Regions from separate parts of the Paenibacillus sp. FSL H7-0756 genome, predicted to be linked through region 1. Evidence: a T-box and tRNA genes for the amino acid it is inferred to sense, from the RefSeq annotation. Region 1 holds a T-box; the other holds one or more tRNA genes.
What was found. The T-box of region 1 lies ahead of argS (arginine--tRNA ligase domain-containing protein). A T-box ahead of a tRNA ligase gene usually reads a tRNA of that ligase, here a tRNA-Arg.
Positions count from the first base shown of each region.

Region 2: it has a tRNA-Arg gene. The T-box ahead of argS (arginine--tRNA ligase domain-containing protein) is inferred to sense a tRNA for this amino acid. The anticodon was not compared.

Region 1 is NZ_JBBOVT010000001.1:2,361,401-2,371,882, reverse strand. Features, by position in the region: gene NST04_RS10540 (ABC transporter ATP-binding protein) at 1-728, shown strand, start outside; gene NST04_RS10535 (ABC transporter permease) at 725-1,762, shown strand; gene NST04_RS10530 (TetR/AcrR family transcriptional regulator) at 1,820-2,506, shown strand; gene NST04_RS10525 (DEAD/DEAH box helicase) at 2,584-5,916, shown strand; gene NST04_RS10520 (hypothetical protein) at 6,389-6,748, opposite strand; gene NST04_RS10515 (hypothetical protein) at 6,942-7,247, shown strand; T-box leader at 7,481-7,703, shown strand; gene argS (arginine--tRNA ligase domain-containing protein) at 7,757-9,937, shown strand.
Region 2 is NZ_JBBOVT010000001.1:2,534,460-2,544,941, forward strand. Features, by position in the region: rRNA gene NST04_RS11225 (23S ribosomal RNA) at 1-1,815, shown strand, start outside; rRNA gene rrf (5S ribosomal RNA) at 1,964-2,080, shown strand; gene NST04_RS11235 (AAA family ATPase) at 2,153-2,671, shown strand; tRNA gene NST04_RS11240 (tRNA-Glu) at 2,822-2,896, shown strand; tRNA gene NST04_RS11245 (tRNA-Val) at 2,984-3,059, shown strand; tRNA gene NST04_RS11250 (tRNA-Met) at 3,100-3,173, shown strand; tRNA gene NST04_RS11255 (tRNA-Asp) at 3,250-3,327, shown strand; tRNA gene NST04_RS11260 (tRNA-Gly) at 3,391-3,465, shown strand; tRNA gene NST04_RS11265 (tRNA-Arg) at 3,472-3,548, shown strand; tRNA gene NST04_RS11270 (tRNA-Leu) at 3,736-3,814, shown strand; gene NST04_RS11275 (NAD(P)-dependent oxidoreductase) at 3,886-4,833, opposite strand; gene NST04_RS11280 (LysR family transcriptional regulator) at 4,885-5,859, shown strand; gene NST04_RS11285 (VOC family protein) at 5,877-6,299, opposite strand; gene NST04_RS11290 (alpha-amylase family protein) at 6,365-8,356, opposite strand; gene NST04_RS11295 (AraC family transcriptional regulator) at 8,493-9,404, shown strand; gene NST04_RS11300 (AraC family transcriptional regulator) at 9,424-10,290, opposite strand; gene NST04_RS11305 (SGNH/GDSL hydrolase family protein) at 10,425-10,482, shown strand, end outside.

The DNA of each region.
Region 1 (10,482 bases):
ATGAGGGGAAGCCAGTCATTGCGGTTACTCGTGTGAACCGGGCTTTTGGCAATAAAACAGTGTTGAAGGATATTACGCTTCAGGTGAATCAGGCAGAGACCTTCGGGATTCTGGGTCCATCCGGCTCCGGCAAAACCACGCTGGTCAAGCTGCTTACGGGTATAGACGAGGTAACCTCCGGTGAGGTCACCGTGCTCGGGGTGCGGATGCCGAAGCTTGCCATGCTCCAGCACATCGGATATATGGCCCAGTCGGATGCCTTGTATACCGAGCTTAGCGCCAAGGAGAATCTGGAGTTCTTTGCTGCGCTCTACGGACTGAAGGGCGGTAACCGCACACGGCGGATCGGGGATGTGATGGAGCTGGTGAACCTGCAGGAGCATCTGCGTAGACGGGTGGATCAATATTCCGGCGGCATGAAGCGCCGTCTGTCCCTGGCGATCGCCCTGCTGCACGAGCCGCCGCTGCTGCTGCTGGATGAACCGACTGTCGGCATCGATCCGGTGCTGCGCCAGTCCATCTGGAAGGAACTGAAGGCGCTGAACCGTAAGGGAACAACGATTGTCCTGACCACGCATGTGATGGATGAGGCGGAGAAATGTGACCGGCTGGCAATGATCCGGGACGGCGTGCTGCTGGCGGCCGATACTCCGGCTGGACTGCTTCAGGCTACCGGCAGCGCCAGCATTGAGGAAGCCTTTCTCTATTATGGAGGTGCACGCCGATGAGAATCCGGGCCATTACCCTGAGAATTCTGCAGCAGTTCATCCATGACCGGAGAACCATGGCACTGATGTTCATCGCTCCCCTACTGGTGCTTAGTCTGATGAGCCTGGTGTTCGGCAGCGATGCCTATGAGCCTAAGATCGGTGTCTCCGGTGGCGCAGCAGTGTTCAGTTCAGCGCTGGAAGCCCAGCAGGCTGAGGTTACCGGCTATGCCGATGAATCAACAGGTCAGGCCGCCCTGAAGGCGGGAGACATTGATGCTCTCCTTACAATGAAGGGGGACGTACCCGCTGTTGTCCTTGAAGGCAGCAATCCGGCGGCTAACCGCGCTGTGATCATGGCGCTCCAGGAAGCTGCGCAGAGCCTCCGGCCGCAAGCGCCGGGCGGCGGGCAGCTCCAGCCGCAGATCAGCTATCTCTACGGCGCGGAGGATATGAAGACGATTGACCGCTTCGGCCCGATTATGATCGGGGTGTTCGTGTTCTTCTTTGTCTTCCTGATTGCCGGGGTCTCCTTCCTGCGCGAACGGACCACGGGCACGCTGGAGCGTCTGCTCTCCACCCCGCTGAAGCGCTGGGAGATCGTCACCGGATATGTCTGCGGCTTCGGCATCTTCACCGTCTTCCAGGCCCTGCTGATCTCCTGGTTCTCGATCCAGGTGCTGGGGATTATGATGACAGGCAGCTTCGGCTACGTGCTGCTGATGACGCTGCTGCTGTCGATGTCGGCGCTGACCCTCGGCACCCTGCTCTCGGCATTCGCTGCCAATGAACTGCAGATGATCCAGTTCATCCCCCTGGTCATTGTGCCGCAGATCTTCCTGAGCGGATTATTTCCGCTGGATACCCTTCCCCTCTGGCTCCAGCGCATTGGACTCGCCACTCCGATGTACTACGGTTCACAGGCACTGATGGATATCATGGTACGCGGCAGAGGCTGGAGCGATATCGCCGGGGATGTGTTCATGCTGATCGGCTTCTCCCTGCTGTTCATGCTGCTGAATGTGCTGGCTCTGCGCAAGCACCGCAGAATGTGAAGGGTGAACGGGCTATGGTACACTAGGAGGAACTGCAAGAGTCTGGAGGTTCTATTGATGGAGAATAACCCTGCTGCCGATCAGGAGCAGCTGGAGCAAGACCAGTGGGTTCAGGAGTTGCTGGATCTCAGCGAGAAGGAGCAGGTCACACCCAAGCAGCTGTCCATTCTGCGGGCGGCGATAGATGTTTTTGCAGAGAAGGGCTTCTCGGCGGCTGCCACCAGTGAGATCGCCCAGAAGGCGGGCGTGGCCGAAGGCACGATCTTCCGTTATTACCGGACCAAAAAAGATCTGCTGCTCGCCATCATGGTCCCCACCATGAGCCGGATGATCGCCCCGTTCGTGCTGCGCAACTTCAGCGGTGTGCTGGATGTGCCGTTCGGGAGCTATGAGGATTTCCTTAAGGCCTTCATGGTGAACCGGCTGGAGTTCGTCCGCAGGAATCTGAAAATCGTCAAAATTCTCATTCAGGAGATCCCCTTTCAGCCTGCGCTGAAGGAGCAGCTGACCGAGAATATCTTCGAGCAGGTCCTGGCCCGCGTCACTGCAATTACTGAGCACTTCAAAGCGGAAGGTGAAGTGATTGATGCGCCCACACCTGCAATTATCCGCTTCACGATCTCGGCGATTATCGGATACCTGCTGACGCGGCTGGTGCTGATGCCGGAGCAGGACTGGAATGATGAGGCTGAGATTGAACAGACTATAAGCTTCATTCTGCACGGGATCGGCGGGAACAAATAATCTTTAAGTACGGTATTCCCCGAAGGGGCGGCTTAGACAGAAGCAATAAAAGGAAGTGAGTATAGGTGGGTTATCAGGTGCCGGAACGGGTAATCAAGCTGCTGTGCGGCAATGCCGCTTTTGATCAGGGAACGGCTTATTATCATGCCCATAAGGTGGACCTAGTCTACACGGAGCATAATGAGGAAGAGGAATATTCCAAATACCGCGCTGAGGTTCATGGGCTGGACAGCCATGAGATTGCGCTGATTATCGACAGTGACGGGGATGTGCAGGGGGAATGCACCTGCCCGGCTTACTACCGCGGCGGACCCTTCTGCAAGCATATTGCAGCTGCGCTGGTGGCGGTCCTCTACCGCAGCCGGGCGGCCGGAGTTGAACAGGCTGAAGATAGGCAGGCAGATGCGGAGGAGGCTTACCCCGCAAGGGACGGCAGTTTGCTGCTGGCACAAGGCAGCTCCGGCCCCTCCGGGGCGGAGCCCAGGGAGCGCAGCGGAGACCGGCAGCTGGTGAGCAGCATGCTCGGGATATTCACCGGAGGACGGCAGCGGCCAAGCGGTGCGGGCATGTACATCGATCTGCGGACACCGCTCCAGGTCGAGTTCATCTGCCGGCCCTTCAACTTCAGCTACGGCAGTACCATGCTTGGGATGGAAGTGAAGCTTGGTCCTAAGCGCCTTTATATCGTGCAGAAGATCAGACCTTTTTTGGAGCAGGTGCACCGGGGTGAGCCTTTTGAATTCACGGCGCATTTCAGCTATGATCCTGCCCTGCACAGCTTCTCCAAGGAGGATAATGAGGTCCTGCAGAAGCTGATTGAGATCATGCTCAATGAGAAGGTCTACAATAGTCTCACCAGCCCGTATGGTTCCCGCACTAACCCTACCGGGAATGACCGGCTGCTGCCGGTTGCCCCTTTTTTCTGGGAAAGTCTGTATCCCCTGCTAGAAGCAGCGCCTGCCGTTCGCCTTCAGCATGGACAGCTTCTGATGGAACGCTTGTCCCTCTCGGAGGAGCTGCTGCCGCTCAGCTTCCAGTTCGACCAGGCACAGGAGGACGGCTACCGGCTGGATGTCCGGGGACTTGAGCAGCTTACGATTCTGGAGAGCTACGGGATGGTCTTGACCGAGGGCAGGCTGCTGAAGCTTCCGGCGCAGGAATGCGGGCGGCTCTCCGAGCTGAAGCGGATGCTCAGCGGCAGCCGGCGGGATAGCCTGGCGATTGCGCCTGAGCAGATGGAGCCCTTCATGGAAACCGTCATTCCCGGGCTGAAGAAGCTGGGCAGGGTGAGCATTGCCGACACCATTGCGGACCGGATTGTCCAGACCCAGCTTCACGCGAGACTCTATCTGGACCGGGTAAGGGACCGGCTGCTCGCCGGGCTTGAATTCCAGTATGGCGGGATTGTCATCAATCCGCTGGAAGAGAAGGCGCATGAGCGGAGCAGCGAGGTCATTCTGATGCGGGACGGAGAAGCCGAGCGGCGGATTCTGGACCTGATGGCCCATGAGTCCTTCTCGCGGACGGAGAGCGGATATATCATGCGTGACGAGGACGGGGAATTCGACTTCCTGCATCATACCATCCCGCTGCTGGAGCCGCTGCTTCAGGTCTATGCGACCACTGCGGTCAAGGATCGGGTGCTTACGGAGCATGCAGCGCCCAAGGTCAGCCTGAGCTGGAACGAGAAGACTGACTGGCTGGACTTCAAGTTCGCCATGGAGGGCATCACGGAGAAGGACATTACCCAGGTCCTTAAGTCCCTCCAGGAAAAGCGGAAATATCACCGGCTCAAGGACGGAGCCCTGCTCCCGCTGGACACCGCAGAGTTTCAGGAAATTATCGCGCTGATGAACGAGCTCGGCGTCCGCAGCGTGGATATCCGGAGTACGGAGTTCTCCCTGCCGCTGGTCCGCGCTCTCCATCTCCATGCAGGCACCTTCCAGGGTCAGACCATCGAGACCGGCCGCTCCTTCCGGAGGCTGCTGGCCAATATGGCGAGTCCCGAGAATCTGGACTTCCCGCTGCCGGAGAGTCTTGCTCCTGTGCTGCGGGACTACCAGCAATACGGCTTCCAGTGGATGAGGACGCTGGCCCATTACCGCTTCGGCGGAATTCTGGCGGACGATATGGGCCTTGGCAAAACACTGCAGAGCATCACCTTCCTGCTCTCGATGCGGGAAGACATCCGGCAGAGCGGTGTGCCTGCCCTTATTGTGGCACCGGCCTCCCTGCTCTATAACTGGCTTAACGAGCTGAAGCGCTTCGCGCCGGAGCTGCAGGCGGTCATTGCCGACGGCAACGCCGGTGAGCGCAGCCGGGCCCTGCGGAACACGGCCGGGCATGATGTCATTATCACCTCGTACCCGCTGCTGCGCAGAGATGTAGATGAGTATGCCAAGCGGTCGTTCCATACGCTCATTCTGGATGAAGCGCAGATGATTAAGAATCATGAGACTATGACTTCGCAGGCGGTCAGACTGCTTCAGGCCCGCTACCGCTTTGCGCTGACCGGAACACCGGTGGAGAACGCGCTGGAGGACCTGTGGTCGATCTTCAGCGTCGTCTTCCCCGGCTTGTTCCCCGGGAAGAAGGCCTTCCATGACCTTCCCCGGGAGACGGTCGCCAGGCGCGCCCGCCCCTTCCTGCTGCGCCGCCTGAAGAGCGATGTGCTGAAGGAGCTGCCGGACAAAATCGAGTCCCTCCAGGCCTCTGAGCTGCTGCCGGAGCAGAAACGGCTCTATGTCGCCTATCTGGCCCGCCTGCGCAAAGAGGCGCTCAAGCATCTGGACAGCGACAGCTTCGGTAATGGCCGGATCAAGGTGCTGGCCGGACTGACCCGGCTGCGCCAGCTATGCTGCCATCCGGCCCTGTTCGTAGACGGATATACCGGAGGCTCCGGCAAATTCGAGCAGCTGCTGGAGATTATCGATGAGTGCCGCAGCTCCGGCAAACGGATGCTGATCTTCTCGCAGTTCACACAGATGCTCGGTATGATAGGGCGCGAGCTGGCGCTGCTTGGGATTCCTCATTTCTATCTGGACGGACAGACTCCTGCCTCCCAGCGGGTTGAGCTATGCGCCCGTTTCAATGAAGGCGAGCGCGAGCTGTTCCTGATCTCGCTGAAGGCTGGCGGCACCGGCCTCAACCTGACCGGTGCCGATACGGTCATTCTTTACGACCTGTGGTGGAATCCTGCTGTCGAGCAGCAGGCCGCCGACCGCGCCCACCGGATCGGGCAGAAAAAAATCGTTCAGGTTATCCGCCTGGTAGCCCAGGGTACCGTGGAGGATAAGATGTACGAGCTGCAGCAGAAGAAGAAAAACCTGATTGACGAGGTGATCCAGCCGGGGCAGGAGGCGTTGTCGAGCCTGAGCGAGCAGGACATCCGCGAGATCCTCTCCATCTGAGGCATCTGCGATAATGCCAGCCCCAGGCCTGGGAGATTTTCTGCTGTTCTGCTGTTCTGCTGTTCTGCTGTACTTTGTACACTAGAATAAGGCCATATTGGCTGAGAAATCGGATCTGCTGCACTTTGTACACTAAATTCTTACGTATCTGCTGTTTTGAAGCAGAAATTCAAAAATCAAATGTATGAAATGCAGTAGAATGGTTTTTTGCGCCCAAAAGTGCAGTTTCTATTGCACAGAATACATTTACCAGGAAACTGCGTGCGTTGAAGACGGGACAAGGTCCTGAAGCGGAACCTGGTTGGGAAGCATCCGGCAAGTCCGGTATATTCTAAGGGAGGGCACTGGATGCCCGCCGAGGTTTGCGATTTGGTATAACCCCAATTCAAAACAGGGACCTTCTGAGCGAGTAGCACTCTAAGGTCCCTGTTTCATTTTACATCCGGGAAGTCCAATTTATTACCCTGCCACTCTATACGTCTGAACTTAATTTCTCATGCGTCACTACACGGTGTGCATTCACCAGCTGGCCGGTTGATGTCTTGCCCCACACGGATATTCCAATCTCATCTTCGTCTACTTCTCCAGTGATGAACACAAATTCATAGGCATTCAGATCGGCAAAAAAATTCCGGGTTACCACCTGATTTGGAGCAACATCAATTACCTCACTGACATACAGCGTTCTGGTAGCACCCAGCACGTATCCCTGAATACTAATAGAGGCGCTCCCTGGGGCACTCCGCTTGACAATTCTTACCGTCACCGTCTGCGTAGGTCTGACTCCCGAAACGGCATTGTTCTCTATCGGTCCTGTTGACAAAATCGCCATCCTGTCTCGTCCTCCCTTGAAGTTCTAGTGTCAAAGTACGATATATTCATATTCGGACTTTCCTGTAACGGTGTGGACACAGGCCTGAGCCTATTCACCAATGACTGCAGGCACGCATATCCTTGAATAAGGAAAGACCGCCCATGCGCTGCGCTTTTACGCATACGAACGCCGAACGGAAGAAGGGACTCCCATGCCCCCTCCAGGAAAAGGAAAGAAGCCCGCCGCCAAAAAAACACCGTCCAGCTCCAAAACCCAGACTCCTAAAGGGCTTGAATTCGCCGTAGCTGCACTTCTATTGACCGGCAAGCTGAAAGTAGACTCTATCCAGATGTACACGGACGCGTCGCTGTTCGTCAGTCTGGTAGGCAAATATAAAACCTTAAGCGAGCTAAGTAGTGACAATGTCGATAAGCTGGTCAGCTTCCTCGATGACAACAGCAGCCTGACGCTGAACGAGATCATGACCGCTTTGAAAAAGAAAGCCGAAAACACCTGAACACATCCGGAAGTGAAAGTGAGGGACGGGGCGATGGACAGTTTTGACGGAGAAGGATTTGCCGGCGGGCTCCTGCTGGTCATTGTAATTATGCTGCTGATTTATGGTTCAACGGACATCAAGAACCTGACAGGGGCGCCTAGTGACGTGTGATTCTTAACGGTTGGGCTTCTGCTGCACGGTAATCCGCTCTTGCTTTCTCCCAGAAATTCGCTATACTGATACAAATCCATATTCAATCGATGACCGGGAGAGTAATGGTCTTATATCTAGTCCCCAGCGAGCCGGGAAAGTGAAAGCCGGTACAGATTAGAACCATGAAGCGCACCCGTGAGATGGACTTCTGAACCTTGTAGTAGGAAGCCCCGGCCGAGGACCGTTAACCTGTAAGGTGGCTGAGCCGTAAGGCTTTAGCAACGAGAGTGGTACCGCGAGCGCACAAGCCTCGTCTCTTAGGAGATGAAGGCTTTTTTGTCGTTATTTTATTCAGGAGGTTGTTATTCATGCCAATGTTAAGTGAGCTTATCCAAGAAAGTCTGAAGCAGTCTGTTCATACAATCGCGTTAACCCTGGGCGTGCCCGCCATTGCAGAAGTAAATGTTGCCCTGGAGCAGCCAGCGAGTGCTGACCACGGGGATTATTCCAGCAATATCGCCATGCAGCTGGCCCGCCCCTTGCGCAAAGCTCCACTGGTTATCGCCGGGCTAATCGTCGCCGAGCTCGAAGCATCGGGCTCTGTTCACGGACTGGTGCTGAGAACGGAGGTTGCCGGTCCGGGGTTCATTAATATGTATCTGGATTGGCAGGCCTGGGCACGGGCGAAGGGGAATTTCACGCTTCCTCAGCATGCTGGCGGGTCGAAGGTGATCGTCGAGCATACTTCCGTCAATCCGAATAAAAGTCTTCACATCGGCCACTTGAGAAACTCCTGTATCGGGGACGCGCTGGTGAGAGTACTGCGGGCGACCGGCCATACCGTTGAGGTGCACAACTATGTCGATGATCTTGGCAATCAGCTGGCAGATACCGTAGCCGGTCTGCTGAATGTTCCGCTGGCGGGAGAGCATGTAAGGTTCGGAGATTACTGCTGGGACATCTATGCCGAGATTAACAAAACGTACGCGCAGCAGCCGGAGATGGTGCAGAAGCGGACCGAGATCCTTCATGCGCTGGAGGAAGGCCATGGTAATACTGCCTGGATTGGCAACCTCGTCGCCGGGCAGATCGTGAAAGAGCATGTGGAGGAGATGCGGGGGTTCGGCATTGACTACGATCTGCTGGTGTGGGAGAGCAGTATTTTGAAGGAGGGCTTCTGGGCCTCGGCGTTTGAGCTGCTGTCGCAGACGGAGATCTTCGTGCAGGAGACCGAAGGCAAGCTGGCAGGCTGCTGGATTTTGAAGCAACCCGCTGAAGACGACGCACCGGACACACAGGAGGAGCATCAGAAGGATAAGGTGCTGGTGCGCTCGAACGGAATTTTGACCTATACCGCCAAGGATATCGCCTATCATCTGTGGAAGTTCGGACTGCTGGAGAAGGATTTCAGCTACAGCGAATTTCAGAGCGGGCTGTGGACGACCGGCTTGAGGGGACAGGCTCTGCCTTTTGGACGGGCGGACCAGGTCGTGAACGTCATCGATTACCGGCAGGAATATCCGCAGCTGATGGTCAAGCAGGCGCTCAAGGCACTGGGATTCGGTGCGCAGGCAGACGCGCTTCATCATGTCAGCTATGGGGTGGTCTCGCTGAGTCCCGCTTCTGCGGCCGGTCTGGGCATTGATACCTCCAGCGGCAAAAGCTCCTACGCCATGTCCGGGCGTCAGGGAATCGGCATTAAGGTGACCGAGCTGGTCCGGCTCATGGAAGACATGATTGAATCCACCCGTTCGGACAAAAACGGCCTGTCCAGCCGGCTCATCGCCACCGCTGCCATCCGTTACTACCTGCTGCGCTTCAATCTGGGCACCGAGATTGTGTTCGACTTCAAGCAGGCGATGGAAATCTCCGGCAACACCGGCGTCTACCTGATGTACGCCTACGCCCGGGCGCAGCGCGTGCTTAGTAAGGCCGCGGCGGCGGGTGATGTGAGCAGCGTGAACGCGGCTGGCGCTAGCGGGTCCGGCGTGGGCGCGGCTGGCGATAGTGAGTCTGGCGTGGGTGCGGCTGGCGTTAGCGAGTCTGGCGTGGGCGCGGCTGGCGTTAGCAAGTCTGGCGTGGGCGCGGTTGGCGTTAGCGAGTCTGGCGTGGGCGCGGCTGGCGTTAGCAAGTCTGGCGTGGGTGCGGTTGGCGTTAGCGAGTCTGGCGTGGGCGCGGTTGGCGTGGGTGAGTTCGGCGCTGGCGGGGCTGGCGATAGTGAGTCTGACGTTGGCGGGTCGGGCGTGGGCAAGTTCGGTGCTGGCGGGGTGCCGCTGTTCCCGGCGCAGCTCGAAGCGGCTGAGCTTGCCTTGCTGAGACAGCTCAGCTTGTGGCAAGACACACTCTATACAGCAAGCCGGGAGCTTACGCCGAATACGATTTGTAACTATGCTTATTCCCTGGCCTCGTTGTTCAGTAACTTCTACTCGGCTTGTCCGATTCTCAAAGGCGGGGAAGCCAGCATCACCTTCCGCCTGTGGCTAACCCGCAGCTTCACCTATACGCTGGGCGAAGCGCTCGACGTACTCGGTCTGCCTAAGCCGGAGCGGATGTAGACAATAGTGTGCTATGCGGACATAGAGGATCTTATTCTCCGAAAAAGCCTGATTTTCTCCGCGCTGCGGACTCAGAGGACGCTAATTGGTTCGGTCGAGCTCAAAATGAGGAGTGATGGGTTACTTAACGGATTCTCAGTCCGCCCAGCCTGCCAACAGGCCTGAATCCGCCGAAATAACGGATCTACAGTCCGCGAGGTTCGTGCTAGGTCACCCATATGTATCGAAGCGATGCTCCAACGCCCCCGGCTGGCGCCTAGGGTTCTCATCCCCCGGAAATCAAAACAGCCTTCCCGAAGGAAGGCTGCTGTTTTGACGTCCCGGAAGGGATACAGCCCATTCGGGCTGATTGCGAAGTAATGCTATCGAAGCTTATGCTCCAACGTCCCCGGCTGACGCCAAGGGTTCTCATCCTCCGGACATCAAAACAGCCCTCCCGAAGGAAGGCTGCTGTTTTGACGTCCCGGAAGGGATACAGCCCTTTCGGGCTGATTGCGAAGTAGTCCTATCGAAGCTTATGCTCCAACGTCCCCGGCTGACGCCAA
Region 2 (10,482 bases), 170 kb from region 1:
AGAAGCAGCCACCATTGAAAGAGTGCGTAATAGCTCACTGGTCGAGTGACTCTGCGCCGAAAATGTAACGGGGCTAAACACACCACCGAAGCTATGGCTAGATACGTATGTATCTGGGGTAGGGGAGCGTTGTATGTGGGTTGAAGGTGTACCGTAAGGAGCGCTGGACAGCATACAAGTGAGAATGCCGGTATGAGTAACGAAAAGATCAGTGAGAATCTGATCCGCCGAAAGCCCAAGGTTTCCTGAGGAAGGCTCGTCCGCTCAGGGTAAGTCGGGACCTAAGGCGAGGCCGAAAGGCGTAGTCGAAGGACAACAGTTTGAAATTACTGTACCACCGTAATCCGCTATGAGCGATGGGGTGACGCAGGAGGGTAGTGACGCGGACTGATGGATGTCCGTCTAAGCAGTGAGGCTGGTGTGTAGGCAAATCCGCACACCGTAAGGCTGGGCTGTGATGGGGAGCGAAAATTACAGTAGCGAAGGTCATGATCTCACACTGCCAAGAAAAGCCTCTAGTCAGGAGAAGGTGCCCGTACCGCAAACCGACACAGGTAGGCGAGAAGAGAATTCTAAGGCGCGCGGAAGAACTCTCGTTAAGGAACTCGGCAAAATGACCCCGTAACTTCGGGAGAAGGGGTGCCTCGGTAGGGTGAATAGCCCGAGGGGGCCGCAGTGAAAAGGCCCAAGCGACTGTTTAGCAAAAACACAGGTCTGTGCGAAGCCGTAAGGCGAAGTATACGGGCTGACGCCTGCCCGGTGCTGGAAGGTTAAGGGGAGCGGTTAGGGGTTAAACCCGAAGCTGTGAACCGAAGCCCCAGTAAACGGCGGCCGTAACTATAACGGTCCTAAGGTAGCGAAATTCCTTGTCAGGTAAATTCTGACCCGCACGAATGGCGTAACGACTTGGGCGCTGTCTCAACGAGAGATCCGGTGAAATTTTAATACCTGTGAAGATGCAGGTTACCCGCGACAAGACGGAAAGACCCCATGGAGCTTTACTGCAGCTTGATATTGAATTTGGGTACGATCTGTACAGGATAGGTGGGAGCCGTGGAGGCAGGAGCGCAAGCTTCTGCGGAGGCGCCGTTGGGATACCACCCTGATCGTATCTAGGTTCTAACCTGGTGCCCTTATCGGGTACGGGGACCGTGTCAGGCGGGCAGTTTGACTGGGGCGGTCGCCTCCTAAAGAGTAACGGAGGCGTTCAAAGGTTCCCTCAGAATGGTTGGAAATCATTCGCAGAGTGCAAAGGCATAAGGGAGCTTGACTGCGAGACCTACAAGTCGAGCAGGGACGAAAGTCGGACTTAGTGATCCGGTGGTACCGCATGGAAGGGCCATCGCTCAACGGATAAAAGCTACCCTGGGGATAACAGGCTTATCTCCCCCAAGAGTCCACATCGACGGGGAGGTTTGGCACCTCGATGTCGGCTCATCGCATCCTGGGGCTGAAGTAGGTCCCAAGGGTTGGGCTGTTCGCCCATTAAAGCGGTACGCGAGCTGGGTTCAGAACGTCGTGAGACAGTTCGGTCCCTATCTGTCGTGGGCGCAGGAAATTTGAGAGGAGCTGTCCTTAGTACGAGAGGACCGGGATGGACGTACCGCTGGTGCATCAGTTGTTCCGCCAGGAGCATGGCTGAGTAGCTACGTACGGACGGGATAAGCGCTGAAAGCATCTAAGCGTGAAGCCCCCCTCAAGATGAGATTTCCCAGTATGTAAGACCCCTTGAAGACGACGAGGTAGATAGGTTGGAGGTGGAAGTGCAGCAATGCATGGAGCTGACCAATACTAATCGGTCGAGGGCTTATCCAAAAATTCTAACGCGCAGATTCGTTTCGGATTCAGTTTTCAGGAATCAAATTGTAATTTATGGAGCTCAAGTAGCTCGGTAAAGAAGATTTGTTTTCAGCATTTGGCGATGCTGAGACCTGAATAATAGCATTTGATACTCAAATGCCCGTTTGGTGGCGATAGCGGAGGGGTTCCACACGTACCCATCCCGAACACGACCGTTAAGCCCTCCAGCGCCGATGGTACTTGGACCGAAGGGTCCTGGGAGAGTAGGACGTTGCCAAGCACACAAGACCACTGTTGATTATCAATGGTGGTTTTTTGTTATGGGTAAGCTGAATATGAAGGAGGTGCGGGTGTGATTATTTGGCTGAATGGAACCTTTGGTTCGGGAAAGACGCAGACGGCGGCTGAACTCCACCGGAGAATTCCAGATTCTTATGTATTCGATCCGGAGAATGCAGGCTATTACATCCGTGACAATATTCCTGCTGAAATGGCAGAGGATGATTTCCAGAAACACTATCTGTGGCGCGAGTTTACCTATTCGATGCTTAAATGTATTGACTCAGAGTATGAAGGAACGATTATTGTACCTATGACTCTAGTGGATCCGGATTATTTTATAGAGATAGTGGGTAGACTAAGAAGTGAGGGCCGGCAAGTTCGTCATTTTACGTTGTTTGCTTCACCTGAGACCCTGCTTGACAGACTTAAGAGCCGTGGAGATGGCAGAGACTCCTGGGCTGCTCTACAGATGCAGAGATGTCTTAAAGGGCTTAAGAACAAGGTCTTCGAACATCATGTGGATACGGAGTATAAGTCGATTTCACAGGTTGCTGAGGTTATTATAGCTATGATAGAAACACAGGATTAGGACAGTGAGAGCGGGAATCGTCTGTTCAGGTTAGCATTGAAGTGGAACTAGAGGCTCATTAGTTTTTTAATAATAATGTTGTTTCTTGTTGCACTATTCTCATATATTTGATATAATATATTTTGTTGTCGAAAGAATGCTTGTTGATCTGGCTCGTTGGTCAAGGGGTTAAGACACCTCCCTTTCACGGAGGTAACATGGGTTCGAATCCCATACGAGTCACCATTCACTTCTTTAATCTCTAAAGCGGAAATAAATAATGGTTGTATATCTCATGTAAATGTGTTATGATCATTAAGTTGCTTCTTCGATGGAGGCTTAGCTCAGCTGGGAGAGCATCTGCCTTACAAGCAGAGGGTCGGGGGTTCGAACCCCTCAGCCTCCACCATGCAGACTTTGCAAGCCAGAAGAGAATATTTTATTACTGACGCGGGGTGGAGCAGCCCGGTAGCTCGTCGGGCTCATAACCCGAAGGCCGCAGGTTCAAATCCTGCCCCCGCAATTAATCCCCACAAAGTGAAGAGATGCTCTGTAGCATATTCCGAATACTTTCCGGGGGCTCTAAAACCTTTTATCTTGGAACCGTGGTGTAGTTGGCCTAACATGCCTGCCTGTCACGCAGGAGATCGCGGGTTCGAATCCCGTCGGTTCCGCCATTTTACTGGTGCAAGGGATGAGAAGTCCCTGGATTTATTGAAGCAGTTGAATACATACCGTGTGCGGACGTGGCTCAGCGGTAGAGCATCGCCTTGCCAAGGCGAGGGTCGCGGGTTCGATTCCCGTCGTCCGCTCCATATTTTGCGCCCTTAGCTCAGCTGGATAGAGCGTTTGACTACGAATCAAAAGGTCGGGAGTTCGAATCTCTCAGGGCGCGCCATTAATACTTCTCTGATTTAACAAAGTGTCCTTCAGATTCGAACGAGTTCGTTGGAGCCTACGCTTCGATAGCACAACTTCGCAATCGGATGCGTAGCATCCGTATCTCTCAGGGCGCGCCATTATTATTTTATTGAGAGTATTTCATCTAAAATTTAATTATCCATAGTGGATATACATAATATTAAGCCGGCGTGGCGGAATGGCAGACGCGCTCGACTCAAAATCGAGTGGGAAACCGTGGAGGTTCGAGTCCTCTCGCCGGTATTAAAAAGCTTTATGACATTGTATTTTGTACAATGTCATAAAGCTTTTTTTGTATTTTTATTGCACCGAAACTATACTAACTGATTTAGCCTGCTTTCAGGTTCTTCCCCTTTTTGTACACGTTGTATATTCTTAATGAAGAAATCATATCTTTTTTTGTGAAATTTCCGGCCGTCAGGCATTCCTGCGGTATGGGGAGTAAGGACCACATTACTTAGAGTGCGGAGCTCACTGTCTAGGGGAAGCGGTTCAGATTCATACACATCCAGGCAGGCGCCGGAAATAACCCCGGTTTTTAAGGCATCTATCAAATCTGTCTGGTTAACAATCCCGCCGCGGGCCGTGTTGATGAACAGAGCGCTACTCTTCATTTTCTGAAGTGCCGTCTGGTTGATCAGGTGCTTGGTCTGCTCAGTCAAGGGTACATGTACACTGACGATGTCCGATGTGCTTAGAAGATTATCGAGATCCGTCATTGTCATCAAACCATCAGCCTGTACTACGGTCTTTCTCGCATAAGCCAGCACATTCATATCAAAAGCGCTGCAAAACGCAGCCACTTTTTTTCCGATAGCACCCAGCCCGATAATCCCAATGGTTTTGCCCTCTAGTTCACTCCCTGTGTACTCCAACTGATGTTCATCCATCCGGGTTTTCATGAAATGATCAAGAAACGGTATGTTTTTATAATAAGCCAGCATTAGGGCCATTACGTGCTCGGCCACGGCCTGTGCATTTACTCCTGCCGCATTGGCCACCCAAATGCCGAGCTGTGTACAGGCAGGGATATCGACATTATCGTAGCCTGCACCCGTCTGTACCAATTTTAATTTTTTGGCACTGGCGAGCAGGCTAGAGTCTACTTTGATATGCTCAGGAATGAGAACCTGGCAATCTTCAATGTGATGCAGCATATCTTGTCCGGGCGGGACAATGACAACGTTCCAGTCTTGCGGAAAATACCCGGAAATCTTTGATTGCGCAGTTTCGTTAAAATGACCAACGATGAGAACCTTCATGGCTAAACCACCTTTTCATAACCTGGACTATTTGACCCTTTGTCTGTGTTAATGATAATTTTAGACATAAAGAATAATGTTGTAAAACGCAAATATTTTGTGAACTATATTAATATTTTCTATATATTGAGGAGGTATTTGATGTATTTTCCTGGGATAGAAGCGTTTTTAGCTATCGTACGGACTGGGAGTATAAGTAAAGCGGCCGATCTGCTGCACCTGTCACAAGCAACGGTAAGCTACCGTTTAAAGACATTAGAGCAAGGGATGGGCGGCCTGTTGGTGGAGCGGAGAAAAGGGGCAGCCAAAATCAGCCTGACCCCAAAAGGGGAGAACTTTTTTAGTATTGCGGAAAGGTGGGAGGCGCTCTGGAGGGAAACTCAAATTTTAAAGGCGAATGGTTCGCAGTTAAGTCTGGCCATAAGCGCTGCCGAAAGTATAAGCCACTTCGTCTTGCCTCCGGTATATAGAATGCTTAATCAGCACAGTCCGTCCATCCGATTGCAAATTCGTACGCAGCATACTCAGGAGGCTTTTGACAGTATTGAGCGGCGTGAGATGGATGTGGCGTTTGTGGTACGGGAAATTGTGTCGCCTAGCGTTACTGTTCAACCGTTTTTCACTGAAGAAATGGTGCTGTTGCGCTTGGCTGTACCAGGGCGGCAGGCTGGAGATACGGTAGAAATGGAAGAATTGGCGGCAGAGCATGAGGTTCTGGTCAATTGGAATCGGGAGTTTCAATTCAGGCATGACCAGTGGTGGGACCCGCTGTGTCCGTCCCGTGTACATCTGGACTCAGCGGGACTCATCACTACTTTTTTGACGAATGCCAGACAATGGACGATTGTACCCGCTTCGATTGGCGTCCATATGATGGGGATAGGAGAATTTGTTCTTCAGAAGCTGGCGGTGTCAGTGCCACCCAGAGTAGGCTATAAAGTAACTCATAAGTTTCCCAACCAGGCGTTACACGAGCCCCTTCAGATTCTTGATAATTATCTGCGAGATACATTTGGAGTTCAATGAGTTGGCCTGCTGTGCAATCATTGTATCCGCTTGGAAATCGGGTGGTCTGCGTTCATCTGCAGCAGGTCCCACAGGTTGCCGTACAAATCCTTGAATACCGCAACGATTCCATATGCTTCTTCTTTGGGTTCTCTGACGAATTCAATCCCCCTGGAGACCATTTCATGATAATCTCGCCAGAAGTTATCGGTGTTCAGAAAAAGGAATACCCGTCCGCCTGCCTGATTGCCGATAAAGGGCTCCTGTTCAGGCTTCGACGCCCGGGCCAGCAGAAGGGTGGTGCCTGCTGACCCGGGAGGGGAGACTACGACCCATCTTTTATCCTGCTCGGGCTGATAAAGATCTTCAACTAATGTGAAATTCAGCTTGTTGGTATAAAATTCTATGGCTTCGTCATAATCCTTAACGACTAGAGCAATGTGTACAATGGACTGAGGCATCCCGGTCATCCTCTCATTCTAGGCAATGGTATAGTTCTTATTATTCTACTATAAATGGACCTAATCTACACCAGCTCAATCACGACCATCTGGTGATTCTCCAGGTAAGGAAGGGTATAGGCAATCTCGCCATCCGGGCTGAACGTGAACGGCAGTTCTGCCATGGAGGGGGCCAGATAGACCCGGTGGACGGGGCCGGGAGACGGGAGCCGCAGGCTGACGGTAATATCATGGAGCGGCACGAGGTCCTCGATGACTTCAATCCGGCCCTTCAGGGCAGGCGCGGCATAGAGCAGATGATTCACATAACGCTGCTCTGCCTGCTGATACTGCAGGGTCGTTATGCCGCGGGCCGGCAGATCCGTACGCAGTGACGGCTCAGGCAGCAGCCGCGACAGTGCATGCAGCACCAGCTCCTTCAGGATAAGAGAGCCGGCTTCGGCGTACTCGCTGAATACCTTCCAGGCGAGATAGATTCCGCTCCTGCTCTCGGCCATCCCCGGACCATTGTTCTCCATGGTGCCCGGTGTGTGCTGGTGGGAACAGAAGGTGAAGACGTCACGGTTAAAATAGGGGTTCTCCAGATGTCCGAGCGCCTCTCCTTGACCTTCCTGTAATTCAATTAGCTGGCCTTCGCCATACATGACAAAGGAAGCGGGCAATAGCGCACCAGGAGTGAAATAGGGCTTGAAATACGCGGGCTGGTAGGGGTTCTCTCCAAGCCAGCTGATTCCCAGGTCCAGGGCAAAGGCATCCCCGGCCAGATTCAATCCCGAGCGTCCGGTAGCCAGCACCTTGCCGCCGCCAGCTGTGAAGCTCTCTATGGCATCGGCCAGCTCAGGCCATACAGATACCTCATCCGGGAGAATCAGCACCTTGTAGGCGCTAAAATCGCTGAATGTATCTACGATATCATAAAGGTAATGCCCTTCGGTCAGCATCCGCACCGCTCCGGCGTCAGCCAGATTGCGCTCTCCCTTGCGTGCTTGCCCGCCGGGACAGGCCTCCCGTGCCGCTTCCAGCGATAGGACGGCAATATCGGCCACAGCAGTGACCCCGCTGCACCATTCCTCTTTTGCTTCTACCTCACTATAGGCAGCGCCGATTAAGGCGTAGGTCGCCTCATCCATCAGACCGGAGGGATGGAGCTGGTCACCGATCGAGCATCTGGCGCCATGGGCGAGGCTAAGCGCGGTCTCGAACCGTAGCGCGTTCGGATGCTTATAGCCTCCGAACTCCCCCCAGGAGGTATGGAATTTGCCGGTCATGCCGAGGAATTCCATGCCCAGCGTCTGGACGTACCGCGCAGACAGCGGGAAATGATCATAACCCCAGCCCCCGGTGGGCAGGGACTCCAGCTCCAGATGAGTGTTGACCTGCACAAGGTCACGGCGTCCCCGCTGCTGATGACCGTTGTTGTGGTAGACGGGAAGTCCGGGCTTCACGGCATCCAGAGTCTCCCGCACACGGCGGGCATAGTGGAGGTAAGTCTGCTCCCCGAGGGCGATGACGGCGGCTTCATCCCGGGGGTCCTGTCCCGCGGCCCGCAGAGCGGCGACGCAATATTGGCAGCGGCATTTACGGCAACCAACGATGTCCAGGAAGATGCCGTCAGCATCGTAGCGGGAAGCCGCCTCATGAATTTGGGCCAGCAGGATGTCCAGATAAGGCGTGTTCATACAGAATTCATGGTAACCGGGTGTCATGAAATCCTTCACCCACCGGGTCCGGTCCTCGGCATCACGGATCAGCCACTCCGGGTGGCGGCGGGCCAGTTTCTCGTCCAGGCCGGCCGATAAATACACCGGTGTACGGACACCGATCTCATGGGCAGCCTCAATCATTTCACCCAGCAAGTCGAAGGTAAGCTCAGGGTGCATCTCATTGGCTTCACTGGGATGATAGGCCCAGCCGTGATGGCATTTGGAGAACACGGTGACAGAGTCTACATGACCTGTACGCAGCATGGACTGGAACTGGGCTCTGGAGAAGTCCCGGCCAATGCCGGGAATGGCTTCTGAGGTATGGAAATCAAGATGAACCTGACGAAAACGCATGGATACACAACCCCTTATGGAATGGAATGAAAAGAAGATTCCCAGTCACTGTACCTCTTTATTGCGGGATCAGCCAGTGTTAATATAGACTTGAAATAGCACAAAACCGACTTTGAAGAGGAGAGGAGGGGACATCATGCTATGCCTGGAGTTTCCGATTCCGCCGCTGCCGCAGTTTGTCACGGTGGGACATGCCGTCTGGTCGCCGGGGGACCGGCATTTCGCCCGCACCTTCGGTGTATATGATCTGCTGCTGGTCAAGCGGGGGACGCTCTATATGATGGAAGCGGATAAGGAATATGCGGTGGGGCCGGGGATGGTGCTGCTGCTTGAGGCTGGATTGCCGCATGACGGATACCGTGCCTGCGGGGAGGACACGGAGATCTACTGGGTGCATTTCATTCATCCACCTGAACCGGCGTATATCCAGCGCGGGGATATCCCCTGGTCTACACTACTGGCAAAGGGGACGGTAGAAGACGAGGAGCCTTCGGTGCAGCAGCGGCTGTATCTGCCGAAGTTCGCAGCTGTTGATCTGGAGGGACTGGAGCCGATCCTGCAGGAGATGAACGAGCTTCATAACCGGCTTAGCGCAGAGAATGCCATGCGGCTTCATCTGCTGCTGGCTGGTCTGCTGGCGGCGCTTCAGGCGGAATGTGAGCATACGGCTCAGCCGCCGGAGCCGGCGGTCCGGCTGGCCCGTGCTGCCGCAGCCTATCTGGCGGAACATTGGCGGGAGCCGTTTCATCTGGCGGGACTTGCGGAGGAACTGCATTTCCAGGCTGATTATATTACCAGATGCATGAAGCAGCATATCGGCACCACGCCGCTGCAGTATGTGCTGCACCTGCGTCTGGAAGAAGCGAAGAAGCTGCTGGGGGGTACGGTGCTGGGCATCTCGGAAATTGCCGAACGGGTAGGCATTCAGGACCCTAACTATATGACCCGGCTGTTCAGCGCCAGGTTCGGTGTGACTCCGGGAGCCTACCGGCAGCGGCTGCGCCAGCGGGATGAGGCTGCTGCTGTGACCGGTCCGGGGGAGGGCTGAGCGCCTGCCCGGGCAGCGGTCAGGAGCCCAGCATCCGCTCGCGGTATTGGCTGGGACTACAGTTAAATACCTTGCGGAACTGGCGGGAGTAATAATTCTGGTCATGGAAGCCGCTGTCCATCGCCACCTGCGAGATGCTCAGGCCCGGGCTGCGCAGCAGGGTGCAGGAATAATCCAGCCGCTTACGGATGACATAATCCATAGGGGTAGTCTGGTAGTTGCGGGTGAAGACCCGCAGGAACTGGCGGGTGGACATATAGGCCCGGTCTGCCATCGATTGCAGCGTGATCGGCTGCAGGAAGTGTTCTTCGATGTAGGTGACGGTCTCCCCGATCCGCAGCGCCTTGTTATCCTCATGACTGCTGCTGTTCTGATAATAGCGGGAGAGCATGCCTACCAGAGCGGTGAAATAGGTACGGATCATCAGCCGGTAGCCCTCAGGCTGCCGGTCATGCTCCTCGAGAATCTGATCCAGCAGCCGGGTAGCTTCCTGGAGCTGTCCCGCATCCAGCGAGAGCATCCCCTTGAAATGCATCTCCTTCCGGTAGAACGGCTCAATATAGAATAAGGCCTGGAAGCCGGGCAGGAGCCTCAGCTCGGACTGCTGGAGCAGTTGCTCCGGCTGGAACATCACGTTCACGTATTCAATTCCGTCAACATTCTTGTAGCCATGGGAAACGTTGCTGTGGATTAGAAAAACCTGTCCGGCCTTAACCGGCACCTCTCTCCCTTCAATGATGTGTATGGCGTGTCCCGACAGAATAACGACAAGCTCCGAGAAATCATGGCTGTGGACGTAGTAATCATGGGTCAGCGGGCATTTCTGGATTCTAAAGGTAAAACCCGGCTCAAGGCCGATATCCCGCGCTAGGATTTTGGTAGTCATGGCCATATTATGCTAAAGAAGGTCGGGATCGTCAAGGCGCAAAGACGCAGGTGGCGCTACCATTAGGGTGGCGGGTGAACCGGCCCGGCTGCGGCCGGGGAGTGAGACCTGTGCCAAGGTCAGGAGGGCAAAGAATGCGGAATATACTTAAAGATAGAATTACACTGACTAACAGAAATCCTCGGATACTGT